DNA from 4 places in the Oceanobacillus sp. B139/18 genome. Region 1 is predicted to be linked to each of the others. Evidence: riboswitches for the same ligand, from Rfam matches in the RefSeq annotation. Region 1 holds a riboswitch; each other region holds the start of a gene.
The links. Region 1 has a riboswitch for S-adenosylmethionine ahead of ACZSMY_RS05595 (carboxymuconolactone decarboxylase family protein). Riboswitches for the same ligand answer to the same signal wherever they lie in the genome.
Positions count from the first base shown of each region.

Region 2: it holds a riboswitch for S-adenosylmethionine, as region 1 does, so the genes downstream of both, ACZSMY_RS22730 (methionine ABC transporter ATP-binding protein) here and ACZSMY_RS05595 (carboxymuconolactone decarboxylase family protein) in region 1, are expected to answer to the same signal.
Region 3: it holds a riboswitch for S-adenosylmethionine, as region 1 does, so the genes downstream of both, metK (methionine adenosyltransferase) here and ACZSMY_RS05595 (carboxymuconolactone decarboxylase family protein) in region 1, are expected to answer to the same signal.
Region 4: it holds a riboswitch for S-adenosylmethionine, as region 1 does, so the genes downstream of both, ACZSMY_RS15470 (O-acetylhomoserine aminocarboxypropyltransferase/cysteine synthase family protein) here and ACZSMY_RS05595 (carboxymuconolactone decarboxylase family protein) in region 1, are expected to answer to the same signal.

Region 1 covers NZ_JBVFXI010000001.1:1,141,043-1,145,864, reverse strand. Annotated here, with positions in the region: gene ACZSMY_RS05600 (acyl-CoA carboxylase subunit beta) at 1-701, shown strand, start outside; SAM riboswitch class I at 1,041-1,151, shown strand; gene ACZSMY_RS05595 (carboxymuconolactone decarboxylase family protein) at 1,539-2,207, shown strand; gene ACZSMY_RS05590 (LLM class flavin-dependent oxidoreductase) at 2,341-3,714, shown strand; gene ACZSMY_RS05585 (sodium:solute symporter family protein) at 3,763-4,822, shown strand, end outside.
Region 2 covers NZ_JBVFXI010000016.1:4,042-8,863, forward strand. Annotated here, with positions in the region: gene brnQ (branched-chain amino acid transport system II carrier protein) at 1-23, opposite strand, end outside; gene ACZSMY_RS22725 (aminotransferase class I/II-fold pyridoxal phosphate-dependent enzyme) at 281-1,450, shown strand; SAM riboswitch class I at 1,512-1,607, shown strand; gene ACZSMY_RS22730 (methionine ABC transporter ATP-binding protein) at 1,750-2,769, shown strand; gene ACZSMY_RS22735 (methionine ABC transporter permease) at 2,765-3,433, shown strand; gene ACZSMY_RS22740 (alpha-hydroxy-acid oxidizing protein) at 3,448-4,593, shown strand; gene ACZSMY_RS22745 (2-keto-4-pentenoate hydratase) at 4,686-4,822, shown strand, end outside.
Region 3 covers NZ_JBVFXI010000003.1:5,020-9,841, reverse strand. Annotated here, with positions in the region: gene pckA (phosphoenolpyruvate carboxykinase (ATP)) at 1-1,459, opposite strand, end outside; SAM riboswitch class I at 1,643-1,748, shown strand; gene metK (methionine adenosyltransferase) at 1,917-3,116, shown strand; gene ACZSMY_RS10470 (gamma carbonic anhydrase) at 3,171-3,698, opposite strand; gene ACZSMY_RS10465 (hypothetical protein) at 4,202-4,591, shown strand; gene mnmM (tRNA 5-(aminomethyl)-2-thiouridylate-methyltransferase MnmM) at 4,600-4,822, opposite strand, start outside.
Region 4 covers NZ_JBVFXI010000005.1:108,846-113,667, reverse strand. Annotated here, with positions in the region: gene ACZSMY_RS15475 (SGNH/GDSL hydrolase family protein) at 8-907, opposite strand; gene ACZSMY_RS15470 (O-acetylhomoserine aminocarboxypropyltransferase/cysteine synthase family protein) at 1,280-2,938, opposite strand; SAM riboswitch class I at 3,032-3,130, opposite strand; gene rarD (EamA family transporter RarD) at 3,327-4,238, opposite strand; gene megL (methionine gamma-lyase) at 4,488-4,822, shown strand, end outside.

The DNA of each region.
Region 1 (4,822 bases):
TGTATGAACTGATTGACCGTACAATTGATGAAGGCAGTTTTTGTGAAATAAAAAAGCGGTTTGCTCCAGAATTAATTACTGGGCTGGCCCGTATCAACGGTCAAAGTATAGGAATCATTGCTAATCAGCCACGTGTAAAAGGAGGCGTTCTTTTTACGGATTCAGCAGATAAAGCAACAAAATTTATCCAATTATGTGATGCGTTTGAAATTCCGCTGCTGTTCTTAACGGATGTACCAGGATTTATGATTGGAACAAGAGTGGAGAAGCAGGGAATTATTCGCCATGGAGCCAAAATGCTGTTTGCAATGAGTGAGGTAACGGTACCTAAAATTTCTGTTATTGTCCGAAAGGCTTATGGAGCTGGTCTATACGCGATGTCAGGGCCGGCTTTCGATCCGGATTGCTGTTTAGCCTTTCCAAATGCACAGATTGCTGTTATGGGACCGGAAGCAGCAGTGAATGCAGTAGAAGCAAATAAAATCGCTCAGCTTCCAGAAGAAGAAAGGGAGGCATATATCGCAGAAAAGCAGGCCGCCTATAAAGAGAACATTGATATTTACCGCTTAGCTTCCGAAATGATTATTGATGATATCATTGATCCAGATCATCTTCGGAACGAGCTGACAAGACGTTTCACCATTTATCAGAATAAGAAAAAGCAATTTACCGAGAGAAAACATGGGGTTTACCCAGTGTAAACAAATAATGGAAACGCTTAGGCTAGAATGTGGTCTAAGCGTTTTTACTGAAAACAAAAAAACATTAATTCACCATAATTGTATTATGTAAACTAAATGATGAATTTTAAGGACACGATGAAAAAAGCTGCTCAATCGATTTAGCATCGTACTCTATAGCAGGAAAATATAATTACATGTGATAAAACAACCAGTCGCCGCTTACAGCAAAAAGATATCTGCTAATATTATCAATAGATTTTGATCAAGAAACGCTTCATTAAATTAAAATTTCCACTTGACATATTTTTTAGAATTCGATAACATATGAAGAAATCTTAAAAAACTAAATAATGTAATTCCTTATCAAGAGCCGGGGGAGGAACTGGTCCTATAATCCCGCAGCAACCATTACTGGAAACGCAGTAAAATGGTGCTAATTCCAGCAAGTTTTCACTTGAGAGATAAGGCAGTGTGTAAAGAAACCCTCTTCTCCTGGAAAAGGGGTTTTTTCATTTTTAAACAAGGGTAGGGAGGGAATAATTTCAAAGGGGCAAGCATGGCTTAAAACCGAGTAATTAGATAGGTAAAGTTTAATTATTATGGTGGCTGTAAGAAAATTAACGAGATGGATTTACAATTTGTATGATTTTATCGCAGCACAAATCAGTGGGCAAAGGAAACAGACCAGGTTCACGATGTCCTAGGACTGAAACTGGGACTGGGACTGCGATTACTCGTCCCATCGAAGAGCTTTTGCGATTAACCGTCCTATTATAAAGAGTTGTGCGTCGAAAAACCTTCACTAATTGAAGTTTCACTGTATGACAAACCAAAATTTTAAATGTATGAGGAGAGATTTCATTGACTAAAACAGATAGTTTATATCAAAAATCTTATTTTAACCGGATAACAGAATTAAAAGAATATGCACCGGAAGCGTTTCAAACTTTTTTTGCTTTTAACGATAAAGCATTAGCTGAGGGTGAATTATCAGTTAAATTAAAGGAATTAATTGCGGTAGCCGTAGCGCACATTACGGGGTGCCCGTACTGCATTGATTTACATGTGGGGAATGCTAAAAAAAATAACGCTGATAAAGAGGAAGTAACAGAGGCCATTTTTGTTGCAACAGCTCTAAAGGCTGGTTCAGCGGTTGCTCATGGTGTGAATGCGCTAAATGCGTTTGATGAAGAGGAAAAAGACGAGCTGTACAAAGCATCCTATTTTAATAGATTAACCGAATTTGGTGACATTGATGCGGATACATTCAAGGCATTTGCTGCTTTTGATCATAAATCTATCAAAGCAGGCAAATTGACCGAAAAGGAGAAAGAGCTTATCGCGGTGGCATCAGCACATACCACAGGCTGCCCGTATTGCATTGATCTGCATACGAAAAACGCCAAAAAAACAGGATCCAGCCTAGAGGAAATATCAGAAGCGATTTTTGTGGCAGCAGCTTTAAAAGCCGGGTCCGCAGTGGCACATAGTGTGAATGCCTTAAATGCTTTCGATGAATCTTAAGTAATCAGCAATTCAGAAGTAAGGGCCGATACCAAAATCAATGGCTGACTGCATCAAATGAGAGATAGTCAATTATAGATTTTGGTGAAGCGGTCAAGATGAAAATTTATGAGAAAAGGAGCTTATCGAAACGATGACAAAACAAATTCACCTGAATGGATTTATTCAAAATTCACCTTCCCCTCACTCGACAGGATTATGGAAGCATGAAAAGGACGAGGGGACAAAACATAATGACCTGTCATATTGGATAGAAACAGCAAAAATCCTGGAACGCGGTAAATTTGATGCCATGTTTATTGCTGATGTGCTTGGAACCTACAGTGTATATGAAAATAGTCATGAAGCAGCTGTCCGGCATGCTGTACAGCTTCCGGCTCATGATCCATTGATTCCGATTTCTGCTATGGCGGCTGTCACTGAAAATCTCGGCTTTGCGCCAACAATTTCTGCTACATATGCACAACCATACGCACTCGCAAGGCAGCTATCTACACTGGATCATTTAACGAATGGAAGAGTTGCCTGGAATGTGGTGACTTCTTATTTAGAAAGCGAGGCAGTCAATCTTGGCCTTTCCAGCCGTCTTCCTAAGGAACAGCGCTATGACCGTGCAGATGAATTTCTCGAAGTCGTTTATAAACTTTGGGAACACAGCTGGGATGACAATGCTGTTGTTCATGATGGCGCAAAGGATACATTTGCACAGCCGGATAAGGTTCGTTTGATTAATCATGAAGGTGAATTTTTCAATGTACCTGGTCCGCATTTGGTTGAACCTTCTCCGCAGCGTACGCCTGTTTTATTCCAAGCAGGAGCTTCACCAAAAGGAAGAGATTTTGCAGCGAAACATGCAGAGGCGGTTTTTACTAAAAATCATTCCTTGGATGCGTTAAAGGCCTATGTTGCAGATATTCGGAAACGAACAGAGGAACAGGGCAGAAATCGGCAAGATATATTTGTTTTTCCTATGATTTTGCCAATCATTGGGTCAACGGAAGAAGAAGCGCTGGCAAAGTATGAAGATTTAACAGACCACGTCAGCTACGAAGGAACTGCGTCTCTCCTTTCCGGCCATACAGGAATCGATTTTTCAAAATATAATCCGGATCAGTATATTGAAGATATACAGACAGAAGCAGTACAGGGAAATCTGGATATGTATACAAAAGATCCTAATAAGAAATGGACACTGCGGGAAGCTGTTAAAAATCATGGACTCGGCAATGGTACGGTGAAATTTATCGGAACACCTGAACAAATTGCAGATCGAATGGAAGAATGGGCATTTGAAGGTGACGTGGATGGTTTCAATATCGCGCAGACCTATTCTCCGGATACATTTCGGGAATTTGTGGATTTAGTTGTTCCTGAATTGCAAAAACGCGGCATTTACCGGACTGAATATGAAGGGAAGACGCTTAGAGAAAATATGTTTGGAAATGGAACACCCCATTTACCCGATAATCATCCTGCGCGAAAGCTTGGCAGCTTTCAGCCGAGATAACGGAGAAGTACATTTCCTGTTTTACTCGTATGTGCAAGGAGGTCAGAGATGAGTACAATTATGCTTTATACATGGATCGGTTTTGCAATATTTCTAGCTGTCATGCTGATCCTTGGTTACATAAGTGCTAAAAAAACGAAAAACATCAGTGATTTCGCTACAGGCGGCGGAAGTCTGGGACCCTATGTACTGGGCCTGTCCTTTGCTGCTACTTATCTAAGTGCAGCAACTTTTCTGGGTTACCCGGGATGGACTCATGACTGGGGATTGTCTAACCTCTGGCTGTTTTTGGCGATGATCGGCGGCGGGCCAATAGGAGTGCTGATGGTAGCTAAAAAAGTAAGAAAGCTGAATACAAAACAAAAGTCCCTTTCCCTGCCGGATTGGCTTGGTGACTTCTATAATAGTGATATTTTAAGAGTGGGAACTGGGCTGATTTTACTTTTTAACATTTTTTATATAGCAGCTCAGTTTGTAGCAGGAGCAAGAATTTTTGAATACCTTTTGGGGATGTCTTATACAAGCGGATTGATATTTATCGCAGTCATTGTTGTTCTGTATGTTTATGCCGGAGGAGCATTTGCTGATATTTATACAGATGCTGTCCAAGCGGTTATGATGGCAATTGCAGGCTTAGCTATATTTATTTCCGGAATTATTATTTTCTGGGAAGGAAGTGTTACAGCAACCTTCACTGGCATTACAGATAATCTCAGCGTGCAGAATGGGAATTTAGTAAGCGTATTTAACCCTGATTCGCTCCATTTCTATTCGTTTGGAGCAATATCTGGCGCGATTATTATTCAGTGGGCCTTTGCTTCTGCACCGCATTTATTCAATAAAGTGCTTGGCTTAAAGCATGAAAGAGACCTGGGAAAAATGATTCTAACCTATGTTATTACCGCAGCCTTTTGTTTGCTTGTTCTTTTTGGAGGATTATACAGCAGAACAGCGCTTGGGGACAATGTTGCAGCCGCTGATTTAGCATTGATGGAGTACGTAGTTTGGGCCTTTCCGGCAATCTTTGTAGCTCTTTTTGGAATCGTTATTCTTGCTGCAGCCATGTCCACGACGGACGGGATATTCGTCTCCATTTCTACGGTGTTCG
Region 2 (4,822 bases), on a different contig from region 1:
CCTATACGCAGTTTGGTATTCATTTTTATTCCTCCTACCTCCAAACCAAATAATTCTTGGAATTATCTAATTATTTAACATAATTTGACACGATTTCTATCTTACTACTTTCACATATGAAATGCAACGGAAAAAGGGATGAATAAGAGACACGGAAAAAATTCCCATCCTGCCTTGTTTTGCTGTTTTCTCATATTTTTTATAGACAATCGCACTGCAAACTTATACTATTAGATGTAATTATAAAATTCACAAACTAGTATAAAGAGGTCGATAGATGATGAAGTTATCCCGTCGTGTAGAAAAGCTTCCTGCTCAATTTTTTGCATCCCTTGCCGGCAAAGTCGCTGCAGCCCTGGAAGAAGGAAGAGATATTATCAATCTCGGACAAGGCAACCCGGATCAGCCGACACCGCCGCATATTATCCGTACACTTCAGGAAAGCGCCGAAAATCCGGCTGCCCATAAATATTCCCCTTTCCGCGGTACCGATGAATTAAAAGGGGCTGCAGCACAGTTTTATAAAAGAGAATATAATGTCGATTTAGATCCTGCTTCAGAAATTGCTATTTTGTTCGGAAGTAAAATTGGCTTGGTAGAACTCCCTTTAGCTGTTATGGATGAAGGCGAATTAATGCTCTTGCCAGACCCTGGATATCCAGATTATTTGTCCAGTGTTTCATTAGCAGACGTTACTTATGACACGTTTCCATTATTAGAGGAAAACAATTTTTTACCAGATTATGCTGCCCTGACGCCGGAACAAAAGAAACTTGCCAAGCTATTATATCTCAACTATCCAAACAACCCGACCGGAGGTGTCGCAACGAAAGAATTTTTTGAAGATACCGTTGCGTTAGCGAAGGAAAATGATATCGGTGTTGTTCATGATTTCGCTTATGGAGCCATCGGTTTCGACGGCTATCAGCCAATAAGCTTCCTACAGACAAAAGGAGCGAAAGATGTCGGCGTTGAGCTGTACACCCTTTCCAAAACCTATAATATGGCCGGCTGGCGAGTCGGTTTTGCTGCTGGCAACAAAGATATGATCGAAGCGATTAATATTCTGCAGGACCATTTATTTGTCAGTCTTTTCCCAGCTATTCAAAAGGCAGCTGCGGAAGCATTATTAGGGGACCAAAGCTGTGTCACCTCGCTTGTGGAACGCTATGAACAGCGCAGAGATGTTCTCATAGAAGAATGCAGACGTATCGGCTGGGAAGTCACTGCACCGAAAGGCTCTTTCTTTGCCTGGCTCCCTGTACCAGCGGCATTTACAAGTGAAACATTTGCTGATTATTTATTACAAGAGGCGGATGTAGCCGTTGCAGCCGGGAATGGTTTCGGAAAGAATGGAGAAGGTTATATACGCGTCGGATTACTCGTAGAAGAGGATCGTATTCGTGAAGCTATTCGACGTATTGAGAAACTGCAGCTGTTTCAAAAATAAATATTGACGAAACTTGTAAAATAAGATACTTTTAAAGAATACAATTCAATTGCTACCACACCTCTTATCCAGAGCAGCTGAGGGACTGGCCCGTTGAAGCTCGGCAACCTTAAAAAGGTGCTAATTCCAGCAAGACACCCGTCTTGAAAGATGAGAGCAGAAAATAAGATTACATTTTCGAGCCTCTCTTACCCTAGAGAGGCTCTTTTTTAGAAATTGTATCGATTCTGACAAGACAGCTGCAAACAATATTACCTATCAACTGCAGCATAATGATAGAAAGGCAGGAAAAACAGCAGATGATCAAATTAGAGAATGTCACAAAAGTTTTCCCCTCCAAAAAAGGAAAGGATGTTACTGCACTGGACGATGTGTCGATTTCTGTCAATAAAGGAGAAATCCATGGCGTAATCGGCTACAGCGGTGCAGGAAAAAGTACATTAATTCGCTGTGTCAATTTACTGGAGTCTCCTTCGAAAGGAAAGGTTTGGATTGATGGAACCGACTTAACGAAGCTGTCAAAAGAAAAGCTCCGGCAAACAAGACAAAAGGTCGGCATGATTTTTCAGCATTTTAATTTATTAAGGACTGCCAGTGTCTATGATAACATTGCGATTCCATTAAAATTACTCGGCGTACCGAAGGCAGAGGTTAAGGAAAGAGTCATGAAATACTTAGATATTGTCGATTTATCTGAGAAAAAAGATGCTTATCCTTCCCAGCTTTCCGGCGGTCAAAAGCAGCGTGTCGCTATTGCCAGGGCGCTGTCACAGGAGCCACAGGTCCTCCTGAGCGATGAGGCAACCAGCGCACTCGACCCAGAAACGACAAATTCCATTCTCGAACTATTATTAAAAATTAATGCAGAGCTTGGGATCACAATACTATTAATCACGCACGAAATGAACGTTATCCAAAAAATATGCGATTATGTCTATGTTATTGAAAACGGAAACCTCATTGAACAAGGTTCGACGATAGAACTATTTACAAAACCTAAACAGCCGACGACTAAAAAGTTCTTAAATACCATTTCACAACGAAAATTATCGGATCGTTTAATTGATGAATTGAATTTAGAAGGCAAAGTAATTCGTTTAACCTTCCTTGGTGAAAATACAGGTCAGCCGCTGTTGTCTAAGGTAACACAGCAATTTTATGTAGAGCCGAATATTCTGACTGCCAATATTATCGAATTAAAAAATGGCATTGTCGGCAACCTTGTCGTTCATTTGATTGGCAGTGAGCATCAAGTAGAACATTCTCTCTCCTTCTTAAAAGAACAAGGCGTAGAAGTAGAAGAATTGGGGGTGAATTAACATGCAGGCATTTATTGATCAATGGGGTTCAGAGTTTTATGATGCCATAATAGAAACTCTTCAAATGGTTTTAATCTCTTTGTTTTTCGCTGTTATTATCGGCGTTATTTTAGCTATTCTATTAGTTTTGACACGTCCGGGACAACCCTTGCAAAATAAGTTTGTTTATCAGTCTTTAAACCTGCTGATTAACGTCATCCGGTCCATTCCATTTATTATTCTTTTATTCTTTATGCTTCCTTTCACCAAATTGATTGTAGGTGTAACCATTGGTGTAAAAGGAGTTATTGTGCCGCTCGTTGTCAATGCAGCTCCTTATATCGCCAGACTGATTGAATCCTCCCTGTTAGAGGTCAACCAAGGTGTTATCGAAGCATATCGAGCGATGGGAGTAAAGACACATCAAATTATTTGGAATGTGATGCTGCGTGAAGCGAGACCAGCCATTGTTCTTGCATTAACCATCGCAACAATCAGCCTTATCGGGGCAACTGCTATGGCCGGATTAGTCGGCGCTGGAGGCCTGGGTGACTTAGCTTACCGATTTGGACACTTGCGTTATGAAACAGACGTCATGTACGTTACGGTTATTATGCTCGTTATTATCGTTCAAGGTCTTCAGTCTCTTGGAAACCGACTCGCCGAACGATTGAAAAAAGATTAATTGGAGGAAAAAATATGACAACCTCATCCAAGAAAAGCTCTTTCTTAGAGCATATAACCATACAAGATTCCTTTCCAATTGGCACTGCACAGCTTGAAGCTGCAGCAAAGCATGCCCTGCCGGCAGAAGTATTTGGCCACATCCGCTCTGGTGCCGGCGGGGAAGAAACGTTAAGAAAAAACAGAGAAGCCTTTGAGAAATATTCGATTATTCCCAGGTTTTTACGTAATGTCTCCGAAGTGGACACATCTATACGTATTTTAGGAAAAGAATATGCTTCCCCATTAATGGTCGCTCCGATAGGACATTTAAAAATGGTTCATGAAGAACCTGACTTTGCCATTGCAAATGTTGCGGCTTCGATGAATATTCCATACATTCAAAGCACTGTTACAGCAAGATCTATCGAAGAAGTCTCGGAAGCTGTTCCTCATGGACCAAAATGGTTTCAATTATACTGGTCCAATAATGATGCTATTTCCTACAGTATGGCAGAACGCGCAGAAAAAGCCGGATATGAAGCGATAGTGGTCACCGTGGATACTATGATTCTCGGGTGGCGTGAAGATGATATGAGGCATCAGTACTCCCCATTGAAAAAAGGGTATGGAAAAGCAAACTATGTCCAGGATCCTGCATTTCAAGAAGGCTTAAAGGATGGACAGGATGAAGTTGAATCAATTATTGAAAACCTTCATCACCCATCCCTTCATTGGGACAATATAACGGCATTACGTCAACGTACGAAGCTGCCAATTTTTCTAAAAGGCATCCTTCATCCTGAAGATGCAAAACAAGCAATAAAAGCCGGAATAGACGGGATTATTGTCTCCAATCATGGCGGCAGACAAATGGACGGAATCATACCAAGTCTGGAAGCATTACCAGCTATACGCGAAGCTGTTGGTCCAGATTTCCCCTTGCTGCTTGATAGCGGCATCCGCCGGGGAGCAGATGTCATCAAAGCCCTGGCGCTTGGCGCAGATGCGATTTTATTTGGGCGTCCGTATACCTACGCGCTTGCACTTCAGGGAGAAGCAGGCGTTCAGAAGATATTCGCTAACCTTGCGCAAGAAGTTGCTGTATCGATGGCATTATCTGGAGCTAAGACAATAGAAGAAGTAAAGCAGCTCACATTGAAAATTGCTGCTGATAACTAAGTATATATACAGAGCGGCCTCTTGACGGAGACGCTCTTTTCTTTCATCATAATCATATAATATTATGAAAAAGCTATAAGGAGATTTTAAGCATGAGCGTTATTCCCGAAATTTTAGCACATATCGAAACAGCTTACGAGGCGCATAAGCCCGTTTCATTTATTCGTGAAAACTATACAATCAGCGAAGACGAAGCATATCAAGTGCAGCATGCGTTTATTAACAAACG
Region 3 (4,822 bases), on a different contig from region 1:
AAGCATTTTTAGGAACAAGCACTTCATCAGGAACACCTGGAATGGATTTTGGAATAGCCAATCCGAAAATTTCATCTGTTGTTGTTTCCGCGTCATTTAACTCGCCGATTAAAGCGGAATGCACCATCGCACGCGTGTAGGATAATTTCATTCTCGTTCCCACACCGAACATGCCGCCGGTCCAGCCAGTATTAATCAGAAATACATTTGCATCAAATTTATCAATTTTTTCTCCGAGCATTTCTGCATAGACAGATGGATTTAATGGTAAAAACGGAGATCCGAAGCATGCTGAGAATGTAGCTACAGGCTTAGTTACACCACGTTCTGTACCAGCCAGTTTGCTCGTGTATCCGCTTAAGAAATGATACATTGCCTGCTCTTTTGTCAATTTACTGATTGGCGGCAAAGTACCGGAAGCATCTGCGGTCAGGAAAATAATTGTATTTGGATGTCCAGCCACACTTGGCTCTAAGCTGTTATCAATATTTTCTAATGGATAAGCTGCCCGTGTATTTTCTGTTAACGAAGTATCATCATAATCCGGGACGCGTGTATCTTCATCCAAGGCGACATTTTCCAGAACAGATCCGTAGCGGATCGCATCAAAGATTTGCGGTTCTTTTTCTGCGGATAAATTAATGCATTTTGCATAGCAGCCGCCTTCAATATTAAAGACACCCTCGTCACTCCAGCCATGCTCATCATCACCGATTAATCTTCTGTCAATGTCAGCTGAAAGTGTGGTCTTTCCAGTTCCGGATAACCCGAAAAATAAAGCAACATCGCCTTCATCTCCAACGTTAGAGGAGCAATGCATGGACAGAACATTTTGCTCAGGGAGCAGGAAATTAGCTACAGAGAAGATAGATTTTTTTATCTCTCCAGCATATTCTGTTCCGCCGATAAGCACAATGCGCTGTTCAAAGGAAATGAGAACAAAAGCCTCGGAGTTTGTACCGTCAACTTCCGGGTCTGCTTTAAAACCGGGAGCGGAGATTACTGTAAAATCAGCTTCATGTAATTGCTCCATGTCTTTTTCAACAGGAATAAATAATTGTCTTGCGAATAAATTATGCCAAGCGTATTCATTGATTACCTGAATAGGCAGTTTGTATTTTTCATCCGCACCCGCATAAGCTTGCAGGTGAAAAATTTCCTCTTGGTTATCTAGATAGGCAATCACTTTGCCCAGCAGCTGATTAAAGACTTCCTCTTCAATAGGCTGATTAACATTTCCCCAGTCTACCTTATCCGCTGACAAAGCATCTTTTACAATAAATTTATCTTTTGGAGAACGTCCCGTGTATTTTCCAGTGGTGGCACGGACCGCGCCAGTAGATGTTAATTTTGCTTCATCACGATGAATAATTTTTTCAATAAGCTGGCCAACAGAATAGTTGCTGTAAATATTAGTTAAAGTGAGCTCCTCCAGTATACTTCTCCGCAATATTTTCATAAAGCAATTATTCACTCCTTAATTAATGGTTTAGAATTGATTTTATCTTGAAATATGTTTATTAGTATAACACATTAAATATAATAGTCCATACTAATTTATGAAAAATTATTTTTTCTGTCACAAATGATAATAAGGTTGACAGGAGAGGCTTGTTTCGTTAATCTAAATATTGAACGGATACTCTTATTTGGAGATGGTGGAGGGACAGTCCCGATGAAGCCCAGCAACCTCACTTGAAGTGAAAGGTGCTAACCTGATGCAAGGATCATTCCTTGAACAATAAGAGCGAAAGGCCAATAAGTTTTCCTTTCCTCATATATTTTGAAGGAGAGGTTTTTTTGTTTTTAGGAGACTTTTTAAATATCCTCTAAAAAATGAAACCACATTGGGTGGAATGATAAATTTATATTGAAATAGAGTTCCGTAACATTATTGGAGAAGGGGAGTTAGCCTTATGGCTGCAAATCGTCGTTTATTTACTTCTGAGTCAGTTACTGAAGGGCATCCGGATAAGATGTCTGACCAAATTTCAGACGCTATTCTGGATGAGATTCTCTCGAAGGATCCGAATGCCAGAGTAGCTTGTGAAACTACGGTTACAACTGGAATTGTTTTAGTTGCCGGAGAGATTTCTACAAGTACATATGTAGATATTCCTGCAATTGTACGTGAAACAGTACAAGGAATTGGCTATACACGGGCAAAATATGGTTTTGATTCAGAAACATGTGCTGTATTGACTGCTATTGATGAGCAGTCTCCTGATATTGCCGGCGGTGTGGATGTTGCGCTGGAAGCAAGACAAGGACAAGAAAGCGAAGAAGAAATCGAGGCAATTGGTGCCGGTGACCAGGGATTAATGTTTGGTTATGCATGTAATGAAACTGAAGAGCTGATGCCTTTACCAATTTCTTTAGCACACCGTTTATCCAAAAGATTAGCAGATGTCCGGAAGGAAGAGATTATCGGCTATCTGCGTCCAGACGGGAAAACACAGGTAACCGTTGAATACGGTGAAGATAACCAGCCGCTGCGTGTAGATACGGTTGTCATTTCCGCGCAGCATCATCCGGATATTACGAATGAACAAATCGAAGCGGATATTATTAAACATGTTGTCGAAGCTGTTGTACCCGGTGAATTACTGGATGAAAAAACAAAGTACTATATTAACCCGACCGGGCGCTTTGTTTTAGGCGGTCCGCAAGGCGATGTCGGCTTGACCGGAAGAAAGATTATTGTAGACACTTATGGAGGCTATGCCAGACATGGCGGCGGCGCTTTTAGCGGTAAAGATGCAACGAAAGTGGATCGTTCTGCTGCATACGCGGCCCGTTATGTTGCTAAAAATATTGTTGCTGCAGGTCTTGCTGATTCTTGTGAGGTTCAGCTGGCTTATGCGATTGGCGTTGCACAGCCCGTTTCTATCTCAATCAATACGTTCGGTACAGGGGAAGTCAGTGAAGAGAGATTAGTGGAAGCAGTCCGGGAGCTTTTTGATTTGCGTCCGGCAGGTATTATCCGCATGCTTGATTTAAGAAGGCCAATCTTTAAAAACACAGCTGCTTACGGCCATTTCGGACGTACAGATATTACATTCCCATGGGAAAAAACAGATAAAGTCGAAGAATTAAAAGCGTTGACTGCAAAATAAAAAAACGTCAGGTGTTTGAAGATGCCTGACGTTTTTCTTTGGAATAGGATGGTTTTACTCATTTCCGCCCATGTTTGTTTCTTTTAAATAATATTGTCCTTTTTCCACATAGGATTTACGGATGCGGTCCATTTCTTGATAGTCTTTATCGGTTAATTCACGAACCACTTTAGCCGGCCTACCCATAGCTAATGTGCGGGGCGGTATTTTTTTGCCCGGCGGCACCAGACTTCCTGCGCCGACAAAAGCATGCTCCCCGATCTCTGCGCCATCTAAAATAATGGACCCCATGCCAATCAGCGCATGATGGCGTATAATTGCTGAATGCAAGGTGACTTGGTGTCCAACAGTGACATCATCTTCAAGAATTAACGGCATATCAGGACTTTGATGCAGCATAGAGAGATCCTGGACATTGGTACGCTTACCTATTTTTGTCGGTGCTACATCACCGCGAATCACCGTATGAAACCAAATACTTGCTTCTTCTTCAATCGTCACGTCTCCGTTGATTACTGCATTTTTGGCAATGAATGCGGCAGAATCAATAGACGGGGTTATTCCTTTATATGATTCAATCATTTGTATTCCTCCAACTCAGTCATATTGATTAAAGTATATCAAAGGAAATATTATCTGGAAAGGCAGTTCTAAATGAGTTGATTTTAGTACTGAATGAAGGAGAAAGACTTGTTATTCCTATCGTAATCTCCTAATTGTAGGCATATATTCTAAGTCATTTGTTTGATGTGGATAATAAGTTTGAATGTAGATTTATTTCTTTTTATCCTCTACAGATACGCATCTTTTTATGGTAGAATAAATAAGCTGGTTACTTAAGGATAGTAATAACATAAAGAGATAAACAGAAATGCTATTCTAAGTAATTTCCACGTTGTTGATTTGACAATGGGAGCAGTAACAGATGTTCCAGTCATAACTGGAATAAGTAATTGTATAAATCTGTTTTAATCTCGCTATGGATAATGGGACATCCATACAAACAGGCGGACTTTTACAGAGAGAGAAAGTTTTGCATGTGGCGCAGAGAACTGATTTATCGTTAAAAATGGGGTTGTACTTTCATGTTGATTCAAATTGTAATAGGGATTTTATTTTTTATCGGTGTCTATATACTGATAAGCGATGAGCAAAAATGGCTGCGTCTGACAACATTTGGTTATTTTATTTTGCTAACTATTATTTTTGCAGCCGGATATATGAATCAGTTGAACAGCCTGCAAGACCCTGAACTGGGTGACCTTTCTGCATTGCGCGACTGGGTTTATCTATTTGGATATTTATATTCTGTCCCGCTCATGGTTGTATCAGCTTATATTTGGATTCCCTATCCCAAAAAATATAAGACACTTCGCTCCCGTGTGCTCATGATTTCATTTATTATATTTATTATCATGACAGCCGGGCACTTCTTAAATTTATTCTTTCGATTACTATTTTTAGGAATTGCATAAGAAACGCTCTATGATGCAGAGCGTTTCTTTTTTTCGATAGCAATTAAAAAAGGTGCTTGATTTTGCTGATTGATAAATTGGTACCTGAGCACTTGATATTCTTTTTGATTTAATTGTGAAGCGTAAGAAAGAACCGCTTCTTTTTCTTCCCCGCCGCCCGGGTGTCCATAATAAATAACCAGAACGATCAGACCGTTTGTTTTCAGTTTTTTCAATATCGCTTCAACCGAG
Region 4 (4,822 bases), on a different contig from region 1:
TCCCAACTTAATTAAAATATTCCAGAATACGTTCAGCCATTAAATAATATCCGTCATAATTAGGGTGGAAATTATCTTCTGCAAATAAGTCTGCAGCATCGTCATCAAATAAATCATCAATTGGAACAAAAGTGCTGTTTTCATTTTCGCTGACAATTTCTCTTCCGATATCATTCCAATTCAGAACGATTTGATCCAATTCCGGGATATCCTCAAAATAATTTTTAAAAGGATTAAATATACCTAATAGATAAATAGAAGCATCCTCATTAAGGGAACGGATCGTATCAAATATCTCATGTAATCGTTCTTCATAGGATGTTTGTTCTTCATTGAAATAGCTGATCTCTAAATCCATGATATTTTCCTTCAGTACTTGCATAATATCATTCGCACCGATGGTTATGATAATCATATCTGCTTCTTCTAAAGCCTCAGCTAATGCAGGTTCTTCCTCCAGACGGTGAAGCAGCTGGTCCGTTCGGTTTCCGCGCTTTCCGAAATTTTGAAAATGAACGTTGGTATCAAGAACCTGGAGTGTTCTGTCTAATATCCCGACATACCCTCCCTGATCTGTATCGTCCCCTACCCCTTGCGTCAGGGAGTCTCCGAGTGCCACAATATCTACATCTTCCTCCGAAGCAAATTCAAATGTATTTTCTAAATCTTCGTCGACAGCGATTGGAGTATTTTCCTGCTCTTCAACGTCCCCCATAACCTCTTCGCTCTCTTCGGGTGTTTCTTCCTCATTTTCTGTTTCTTCAGGCGTAATTTGTTCTCTTAATGCTTCTTCTTTTTCCCGTTGTTCCGAGTTTAATTGAAAATAGGGCAGCTGTAAAATTGCAAAAACAGCAATAGCGGTAATCAGAGTGGAGCTAATGAGAATAAACCATTTCTTTTTCGTCATTTTCATCATCACACCTACGTGTTCTTTTCTTCTAGTTTATGTTGGAACAAATAAAATTACCTAAGAATACGAAAAGGAAATTAAATTTGTTATATGTGTATTTGCAAAATGGATTGGTAAAGTTTCATAGAATATATGCGTCTTCTTATAGTCTTATTTTAATCAAGGATAATCAATACTAAACAGATTAAATGAAAAACGCCTTCTAATTTTTAAGCTAGAAGACGTAACCACATTATAGTATAACATAAAACGAAACATCAATCAGTGGGAGTGTTGTTTTTCTCCATGATAAAATTACCCGCCTTTCTTAACAATAAAACATGGAAATGTTCTATAAAAGAAAGGCGGGGAAGGATGTTATTTTTGTATTTAACGTCCGGAGCTGCGTAATTCAAGAGCAAATTGCGCCGGCTGAACGGTCGAAAGAATAAACACTTCAGATGATACTTCAGGAGCAGAAGCTGTGAATAAAATCGTGCCCTGATAAGCTGCGTTTTCTTCTGGTGTCTGTTTACCTTCCTGCAGCCATATTGCATCAGCTCCTGTTAATATATCTGTTGTCACTTCATCGATATCTGCCGCAGGAATTACCTCATAGCCTAATTTATAGAGAGGAACAATTTCTTCGTCCGCGATGCCGACAGTAATAATCCGCTTTTTGCGGACACCTTCGCTGCGGTCAAATGGGGATTGAAGTAAATTTTGCACTGCTATTTCCTCGGCTGATTTTTGATTGCCCTGTGATTTTCCTGTTGCTTTATCAATGGCTTGATCCAAGTCAGCTACAATATCGTCAAATGACTCTAAACCAATGGATAAACGGACCAATTCTTCCGTTGTACCGCTTTTTGCCAAGTCCTCATCTGTCAATTGCTGATGGGTTGTAGAAGCAGGGTGGATAATAAGCGATTTGGCATCCCCCACATTGGCGACATGAGACCAGAGCTGCACATTATCGATTAGAGTACGGCCTGCTTCTCGTCCGCCTTCAATACCAAATGTAATAACTGACCCAAAACCGCCCTTTAAGTATTTTTTAGCAAGCTGATGGGAGGGATGTGATTCCAGCCCCGGGTAGTTGATCCATTCTACAGCAGGGTGATTTTCCAGGTAAGCTGCTATTTTTTCTGCATTTTCGCTATGCTTCCTGATGCGTAAGTGTAAAGTTTCCAGGCCTTGCAGTAATAAAAAGGCATTTTGCGGACTAAGCGCAGGTCCGATGTCACGTAATAATTGGACGCGCAGCTTGGTAATGAATGCAGCAGGACCTAAATCCGCATATTTTAAGCCATTATAGCTCTCATCCGGCTCGATAAAATCAGGGAATTTATCATTATTCCAATCAAATCTGCCGCTGTCGACAACGACACCGCCGATGGTTGTGCCATGTCCGCCAATCCATTTCGTGGCGGAGTGAACCACAATATCCGCACCCCAGGTTAACGGCTTGGCAAAATAAGGGGCAAATGTATTATCAATAATTAAAGGAATGCGATGATTATGAGCAATATCAGCCACCGTTTCGACATCAAAAACATATAAACTTGGATTAGTGATGATTTCTCCAAAAATTGCTTTTGTTTTATCTGTAATTGCAGCCTCAATAGCATCCGGGTCAGTTCCATCTACAAATTTTACATTGATTCCATAACGGGGGAGCGTGTTGGCAAATAAGTTATACGTCCCGCCATATAGATTGCTGTCCGCGATAATCTCATCACCGGCACGGGTGATATTTAAAATCGCCATCGTAATAGCTGCCATCCCGGAAGCTAGACCTAAAGCACCGACTCCGTCTTCTAATTGTGCAATCCGCTGCTCAAATGTATCTACCGTCGGATTCATAATTCGAGTATAGATATTACCTGGCTCTGCTAATCCAAATAAGTTTTGTGCATGCTCTGTATCACGAAAAACATAAGAGGTTGTTTGATAGATTGGAACAGCACGTGCTCCGGTTGTCGGGTCTGGAACCTGCCCCCCGTGTAACAAAATCGTTTCGTCTTGCTGTACTGGATAGTTTGACATTGTATTTCCTCCCTTTTTATTGAAAACACTCTTTTACCTGAAAAAAGCTCTCTTCTATAATGAAGAGAGCTCTGATAACTGACTTAGAACCCTCTCTTATCTTTCAGATGATATATCTGTAGGATGGAGCACCTGAATGTTCAAGTTGCCGGGCTTCACAGGGCCTATTCCCTCCGCCGCTCTTCATAAGAGATTCTGCTAAATATTTTGAAATTACTTGCGAGTATATAGTTTTACAGGTTAAAAGTCAAGTGTTTTACTAGGGATTAATAGATGAAATAAAGTGAATCTTCCTTCAGCGGGGATTTCTTTCATCCTTACTGAAGGAATTATCACAAAAGTATGACCTAAAGGCCTTTGGACGAACCGGGCCGTTACTGGCTGAAAACTATGCCTTTCTTCTTTTTCTCCGCGGTGCATCCCGGTAAATACTGGCCATATAGATAATAAGTGCAGCCCAAATCAAAGCAAAGGTAATCATATGATGTACCGTAAAGGTTTCATTATATAGAAATACCCCCAGAAAGAACATAATTGTCGGTGCCACATATTGTAAAAAGCCAACCATTGCCAATGGAATCCGTTTGGCCCCTGCAGCAAACAGCAGTAAAGGTATTGCTGTAACACCCCCCGCGCCTATAAGTAAAAGATTGTCCGATGTAAACAAAGGAGAAAAAGTAAAAGATCCTTCTGACGGAACAAATAGTAAATACAATAGAGCAATCGGAGCCACTACAAGTGTTTCAATAGTAAGTCCATACATTGCATGCAGATGGAGTGTTTTTTTAATCAATCCATAAAAGCCAAAGGTGATGGCCAATAACAGCGAAATCCAAGGGAACACACCATAGCTCAGTGTTAAATAAAGTACGCCGATACCGGCAAGGATGAACGATAAGACCTGTCCTTTCGTTGTCTTTTCTTTCAATACAAATACCGCTAATAAAATGCTGATCAAAGGATTGATATAGTACCCTAAGCTGGCCTGCAGCACATGTCCATGCTGAACCGAAAAAATAAATAGAAACCAGTTAATAGATATAACGATGGAAGCTGTAATGATAGCGATGGTTTTCTTTTTATCTTTTTTCAGCTCGTGGACCGTTTCAATCAGTTCACGCCAATTACCTGTCACCAGTACTAAAAAAATCATGAAAATTAAGCTCCAGACAATCCGGTGGGCTAGTACTTCGCCAGCTGGAACATGTTCAAGAAACTTCCAATAGATTGGAAAGATTCCCCATAATAAATAAGCAGCAAAGGTAATAACCGCTCCCTGTTGTAAAGATTTATCCTCCATTATCCATTCCTGCCTTCTGAAAAAATTAAACTAAAACCAATATTAAAACTTTATGAGGCAGGAAGCAATAACTTTTAAATAATGTATTCCGTAAAACGAAGCTTCATGGAGCGGGAGCTTTGTTTTCTTTGTACGAAATATTAGATATTTTTTTGAGCCGGAAACATTTCCAACAGCACAGGAATACTTTATCATAAAGAGAGAGACTTATCTGAATTATTACCTTTATCAGGATCGGGGAGAATATAAATGAGCAAAAAGTTTAAACATATGGAAACAGCAATGATTCACGAAGGGTACGATTCCAAAGAGCTGCTTGGCAGTTTAACACCGCCCATTTTTCAAACATCTACATTTACCTTTGACACAGCGGAGCAGGGGGAGGCACGTTTTGCCGGAGAGGAAGAAGGACATGTCTATACGCGTGTCAGTAATCCGACCGTGCAAATACTGGAACAAAAGCTGGCCGCATTGGAAAAGGCTGAAAAAGGACTGGCATTTGCCTCGGGGATGGCTGCCATATCTGCCGTTTTGATTGCACTCACCAAAGCAAATGACCATATTATTTGCTCGTCCGGACTATA